2 regions of the Pseudomonas sp. NY11955 genome follow, and region 1 is predicted to be linked to the other one. Evidence: predicted binding sites of a transcription regulator. Region 1 holds the regulator's gene; the other holds the start of a gene.
The links. Region 1 encodes FliA, which starts transcription of late flagellar genes. Its sites were predicted from a motif close to CTAAAGTTTNNNNNNNNNNNGCCGNTAA; they were not measured.
Positions count from the first base shown of each region.

Region 2: a site for FliA is predicted at 1,661-1,688, ahead of ACNFBR_RS08305 (methyl-accepting chemotaxis protein). Genes of this name have one in related genera too.

Region 1 is NZ_JBLUPS010000015.1:91,255-94,662, forward strand. It holds gene flhF (flagellar biosynthesis protein FlhF) at 1-36, shown strand, start outside; gene fleN (flagellar synthesis regulator FleN) at 130-963, shown strand; gene fliA (RNA polymerase sigma factor FliA) at 960-1,700, shown strand; gene ACNFBR_RS23775 (chemotaxis response regulator CheY) at 1,808-2,182, shown strand; gene ACNFBR_RS23780 (protein phosphatase CheZ) at 2,203-2,991, shown strand; gene ACNFBR_RS23785 (chemotaxis protein CheA) at 3,004-3,408, shown strand, end outside.
Region 2 is NZ_JBLUPS010000003.1:527,994-531,401, reverse strand. It holds gene ACNFBR_RS08305 (methyl-accepting chemotaxis protein) at 1-1,601, opposite strand, end outside; gene ACNFBR_RS08300 (alpha/beta fold hydrolase) at 1,741-2,631, opposite strand; gene ACNFBR_RS08295 (DUF1835 domain-containing protein) at 2,858-3,408, shown strand, end outside.

The sequences.
Region 1 (3,408 bases):
GCTGATCTCTATCACAACCCACGGCGAGCGGGTTGAGCATGAAGCGTGTGCAAAGTAGCTATGCCAAGGGGCACGCAGAATTGCCCTACGTGTGGCCTGAGTCCCAGCGAGACAAGGTAAAGAACAGACATGGGTAGCATGCATCCCGTACAGGTGATCGCCGTGACCGGTGGCAAAGGTGGCGTCGGCAAGACTAACGTTTCAGTGAACTTGTCCCTGGCGCTGGCCGAGCTTGGCCGCAGGGTCATGCTGCTGGACGCCGACCTGGGCCTGGCCAATGTCGACGTGTTGCTGGGCCTTACGCCCAAACGCACCCTGGCCGATGTCATCGAAGGGCGCTGCGAGCTGCGTGACGTGATGCTGCAGGGGCCCGGCGGTGTGCGCATCGTGCCGGCGGCCTCGGGCACCCAGAGCATGGTGCACCTGGCCCCGGCCCAGCATGCCGGGCTGATCCAGGCGTTCAGCGAAATCGGCGACAACCTCGATGTGCTGGTGATCGATACCGCTGCGGGTATCGGTGACTCGGTGGTCAGCTTCGTTCGCGCCGCCCAGGAAGTGCTGCTGGTGGTGTGTGACGAGCCTACCTCGATCACCGACGCCTACGCCCTGATCAAGCTGCTCAACCGCGATTACGGCATGAATCGTTTCCGCGTGTTGGCCAACATGGCGCAGAGCCCGCAAGAAGGGCGCAACCTGTTCGCCAAGCTGACCAAGGTCACCGACCGCTTCCTTGACGTTGCCCTGCAGTACGTGGGCGCCGTGCCGTACGACGAGTGCGTGCGCAAGGCGGTGCAGAAGCAGCGCGCTGTCTACGAAGCCTTCCCTCGCTCCAAGTGTGCGCTGGCCTTCAAGGCGATTGCGCAGAAGGTCGACAGCTGGCCGCTGCCGGCCAATCCGCGCGGCCACCTGGAGTTCTTCGTCGAGCGCTTGGTGCAACCCACCAGCGCGGGACCCGTGCTATGAACGCCAGCGGCTTCAAGATGTACAGCCGGGCGGCGAAAGACGCCCAGTATGAGCTGATCGAACGCTACGCCCCGCTGGTCAAGCGCATTGCTTACCACTTGCTGGCGCGCTTGCCGGCCAACGTGCAGGTCGAGGACTTGATCCAGGCCGGCATGATCGGCCTGCTGGAAGTGGCCAACAAGTACGACGCCAGCAAGGGCGCCAGCTTTGAAACCTACGCCGGCATCCGTATCCGCGGGGCCATGCTGGACGAGGTGCGCAAAGGCGATTGGGCGCCGCGTTCGGTCCACCGCAACACCCGTATGGTCAGTGACGCGATGCGTGCGGTTGAAGCCAGAACGGGCCGCGACGCTAAAGATCATGAAGTTGCTGCCGAACTCCAATTGAGTCTCGATGATTACTACGGGATCTTGAACGATACCCTGGGCAGCCGCCTGTTCAGCTTCGACGACCTGTTGCAGGACGGCGAGCACGAAGGGCTGCATGAGGATGGCGCCAGTGGCCATGTCGAACCTGCGCGTGGCCTGGAAGACGAGCGCTTCCAGGTTGCCTTGACCGAGGCGATCGCCAACCTGCCGGAGCGCGAGCGCCTGGTGCTGGCGCTGTACTACGACGAAGAGCTGAACCTCAAGGAAATCGGTGAGGTGCTGGGTGTCAGCGAGTCGCGGGTCAGCCAGTTGCACAGCCAGTGTGCCGCGCGTCTGCGCAGCCGCCTGGGGGAATGGCGGGCGCGTTGAGCCCGCTGTCGTTGCAGTCGTTTTCCACGTTGTACCGAATTGAATGAGTGCGTGCTCGGTAGGCCGAGCGCGTTTGAGACTGCTTGGAGGTCTAATTGGACAAGAACATGAAAATCCTCATCGTTGACGACTTTTCGACGATGCGGCGGATCATCAAGAACCTGTTGCGTGACCTGGGCTTCACCAACACCGACGAAGCCGATGACGGCACCACGGCGCTGCCGATGCTGGAAAACGGCCACTACGATTTCCTGGTGACCGACTGGAACATGCCGGGCATGTCCGGCATCGACCTGCTGCGTAAAGTGCGTGCCAGCGACAAGTTGAAAAGCATGCCGGTACTGATGGTGACCGCTGAAGCCAAGCGTGACCAGATCATCGAAGCGGCCCAGGCCGGCGTCAATGGTTACGTGGTCAAGCCGTTCACCGCTCAGGTGCTCAAAGAAAAGATCGAGAAGATCTTCGAACGCGTCAACGGCTGAGTCACGTCAGGGGGCGCGCCATGGATTCATCACAAACGTCTTTGGGCGAGTTCGAATCGACCCTGAAGAAGCATGCCCAGGAGTTGGTCGAAAGCCTGGAGCGGGGCCGTTTCGGCGAGGCGGTGCAGCTGATTCACGAGCTGAACCAGACCCGCGACCGCGGCCTGTACCAGGAAGTCGGCAAGCTGACCCGTGAGCTGCACAGCGCCATCGTCAGCTTCCAGATCGACCCGACCATACCGCAAGCCGAAGAGGTGTCGCAGATTACCGACGCCACCGAGCGCCTGTCGTATGTGGTCAAGCTGACCGAAGGCGCGGCCAACCGCACCATGGACCTGGTCGAGGAAAGCACCCCGGTGCTCAACGACCTGGCCAGCGAGGCCAAGGCCTTGAGTACCGATTGGCAGCGTTTCATGCGCCGCGAAGTGGCTGCGCCGGAATTCCGTGATCTGGTCAAGCGTGTCGACAGTTTCCTGACGCACAGCGCTGAAGGTAACCGCAAGGTCGCCGGCCACCTCAATGACATTTTGCTGGCCCAGGACTATCAGGACCTGACCGGCCAGGTGATCAAGCGCGTTACCAGCCTGGTGACCGAAGTGGAAAGCAACCTGCTGAAACTGGTGCTGATGGCTAGCCAGGTCGACCGTTTTGCGGGCATTCAGCATGACCACGATCAATTGCGCGCAGAAAAAGATCGAGAAAAACATCCGACTCGGGGTGAAGGTCCGCAGATTCATGCCGATAAGCGTGAAGACGTCGTGTCCGGTCAGGACGATGTCGATGATCTGCTGTCCAGCCTGGGTTTTTAAGGAGCACGTTTGATGAGCTTCGGCGCCGATGAAGAAATCCTCCAGGATTTCCTGGTAGAAGCCGGCGAAATTCTTGAGCAACTGTCCGAGCAACTGGTCGAGCTGGAAAGCCGGCCCGACGATGCCGACCTGCTCAATGCGATCTTTCGCGGTTTCCACACTGTAAAAGGGGGCGCCGGCTTCCTTCAGCTGAACGAGCTGGTGGAGTGCTGCCATATCGCCGAGAACGTGTTCGACGTCCTGCGCAAAGGTGAGCGCCGGGTCGACGCGGAACTGATGGACGTAGTGCTCGAGGCACTGGATACGGTCAACAGCATGTTTGGGCAGGTGCGCGAGCGCGCCGAAGTGACCCCGGCCACCCCCGAGCTGCTGGCGGCGTTGTCGCGCCTGGCCGAACCGGGTGGGGCGCCAGCTGTT
Region 2 (3,408 bases), on a different contig from region 1:
GCCGTCATCTCCCCCACCAGCCCCGACAGCGCCTTGCTCGCCTCGCTGGTTTGCTGGGCGCCCGTCGCCGAATGGTTGGACAGCTCGCGGATGTTCAGCAGGTTGCGGTCCACTTCTCGCGCCACCTGGGCCTGTTCTTCGGCCGCACTGGCAATGACCAGATTGCGCTCGTTGATTTCGCCGATCGCACTGTAGATGCCTTCCAGCACCTGCCCTGAGGCCAGGGTCACATCCAGTGTCGATTGAGCGCGACTGGTACTGGCCTGCATCGAAGCCACCGCCGCTTCGGTCCCTGCTTGCACGCGGCCGATCATCTGCTCGATTTCCTGGGTCGATTGTTGCGTACGGTAGGCCAGCGTGCGCACTTCGTCCGCCACCACCGCAAAGCCGCGTCCAGCCTCACCGGCGCGGGCGGCCTCGATGGCAGCATTGAGCGCCAGCAGGTTGGTTTGCTCGGACACCGAGCGGATCACTTCCAGTACCTTGCCGATATCCCGCACCTGCCCGACCAACTGCTGCAGGTGCGCGCTGCTGGTCTGGATCTCGCGGGTCATGGCTTCGGTGCCGTCGATGTTGTCGCTGACTTGCCGGCGGCTTTGCGCGGCCAACTGGTTGGATTCACTGGTGGTCTGCGAGGTGGTGATGGCATTGCGCGCAACCTCCTCCACGGCCGTGGTCATTTCGGTCACGGCGGTGGCGGCCTGCTCCAGCTCCTGCCCCTGCTGGCGCAGGTTGTTGGCGCTTTGCTCGGTGACCGCGTTCAACGCCGTGGCGGCTGCGTCCAACTGCCGGGCACAGCCGTTGATCTGCCCAAGGGTGTCGCGCTGGCTCTGCTGCATGCGCTGCAGCTCGTGGAACAGCTGGCCGATTTCGTTGCTGCCCTGCCCTTGCACCGACACGCTCAAGTCACCACCGGCAATGCGCTGGAAATGCCGGCCAGCCTCACGCAGCGGGTGCAGCACACGCTGGGCAATGAAGGCCCAGCACAGCGCCGCCAGCACCAAGGTCACCGCCAGCAGCCCCAGGCTCAGCAGTTGCGCCCGGGCCAAGCGCCGGTCGGACTCGAGCATGATCTGCTGACCACGTTCGCTCAATGCGCCAACCAGCTGCTGACGCAGCGCTTGTAGCCGGCCCATGGCATTGCCGGCGTCGCTGTTGACCTTGAAGTACTGCTCCAGCGAGCGCTGGCGGGTTGCATCGCGCTGCCCTGCCACTGCCTTGGCGTAGTCGGCAAAGGTAGCCTGCAGCTCGGTCGCCAAGGTGCGAAGCGCTGGCTCGCGGGCGTTTTCGACAAACGCGTCGACCAGCGCCTGGCTCTTGTCGTTCAGCTCAACCGACAGCGCCATGCGTTTGCTCGCACTTTCGTCATGGCCACCCAGCTGCTCGATGAAACCCGAAGACACATTGGCGCTGGCACGAATCGCCATCAGCAACGCATTGTTCAACCGGTCCGACTGGTGAGCCGTCTGGTCCAGTTCCGTGATCTGCTGGTCGCTACCCACGGCTGCCCACCAGGCACTGGCAGTGGAAAACAGCAGGGTCAGGCTGAACAGCGACAACACCCAGAACATTCCGGTGCGGATCTTGAGGTTGGCAAGCATGCGGGCAGTACTCCTTGTTGGCACCACTTCTGGTCGATGATTCGACGGTGGGTGTGCTGCTATCGGAGGTGCTGGCGCAGGCTTGAGGCGCCGGGATGCGGTTATGGGCGGTAACCGAACAGATGTTGCGCAGCCAACCTCAGCGGTTCAGGAAGTCGGCTACCGCCTCGGCGAATGCTTGTGGTTGGTCCAGCATGATGAAATGGAAGCTGCCATCGATACGCTTGAAGCGGATACCCGGCGTACCGGCATAGGCGTTGGTGAAGGTTGCATCGACGCGGGCTGCGGGTATGCCATACAAGGGGTCATAGGCGTAAACGACTTCTACCGGTGCCCGAATACCGCCAAGCTCCGAACGCAGATCGGTGGTCATCAATTCATACGTGGCATCGGCAACCGTCTGCCGGTCCGAACGCAGCGCCGCCTCGACCAACGCCGGCCTGGCCTCGGCAGACTTGGCCAGCCGGTCGATGGCTGTGCGCTGCATTGCTTGTGCCTGCGCTGCCGGGGCCGCCAGCAGCGCATCGCGAAATGCAGCAGCCTGCGGTGCAGCCGTTTCGGCGTTTGCCGCCGGGTCGATCAATAACGTGTAGAACGGCAGCGCATCGACAACCATCAGCCGCCCGACCCGTTCGGGATGACGAGCGCCAAGCATCAGCGCGACCTCGCCACCCAGCGAATGGCCGATGATGGCCGGCGCCTTCAGGTGCTGGCTGCGGATATAGTCTGCAATGGCCTCGGCCACGGGCGCGGCCACGCGCCCGTCCACGGCGGGCACGGCAGGCGAACCGGCAAAACCGGAAAGCTGCACCAGATGCAGGCGGTGCTGCTCGCGCAGCGTGCTGGCGAGCCCCGCCCATACCTCACGCGATGAGGCCAGGCCCGGGATCAGGATAACGTCCGGCCCGGCGCCTTCGACCTGCACCGAAATGCGTTCGCTTAGCGCAGGCGCTGGCTGGCCGGGTGCGGCCAATGCCGAAGACAGCGACAAGCTGGCCCCGATTGCCGCCAGCAGGGTACGTACGCGCATGTCAGCCACTCCTTTGACTTCTACCGAGAAAAGCCCGCCACTATAAGGCGCGCGGCCAGCCATGGGAAAACTATCGTTTGCATCCCGGGGCGCCGCACCGTTAAAGTCGGGGCCTGGGCGCTGGCTGCGCCTGCGGTCCGCGCGAAGGGGTTGCCCGAGCCATGCATCATCACATTCCCATACCAGCTCCCGGCTTGTCGGCGGACCGAGCCCCAAAGGAGTTGGCATGCCCGCCATCAATGCATCCCGTCACCACGGCCTGCTCGACCTGCCCGCCTTGCGCAAACGCGCCAAGCGCCTGCTGAGCGCCCTGAACGATCACCAGGCCGACGACGCCCGCGAGCAATTGCGCACGCTTGGCCTGCCCGGCCCGGACTACCGGCTTGCCGATACCCAATGGCTGGTGGCCCGCGAAGCCGGCTTTGCCAGTTGGCCAAAGCTCAAGGCACATGCCGATGCCGTGGCCTTTGCCGCACGCCACCCCAGGTTCGTCGCCGATGACGAAGCCGCCGTGCAGCACTGGCGCTGCGGCAACGACATCGCCCACAGCTTGCGCACCGCCGGGTTTGCCGGCGCCTTCCAGATGTTCGACGACCCCATGGTCATGGGGCCGGTACCGGCCCTGCCCGAGGCGCAGTACTGGCAGGTTCGTGGCGCCTATGTGCAGCAGGCGTTCAACCTCCGGCCCGAGGACGTCGAGCAGCGCCAGGCCGCACAGCGAGCGGCATTGGCCGGGCTGAGCAGCGACAGCCAGTTGGTGCTGTGGTGCGAGGCCGA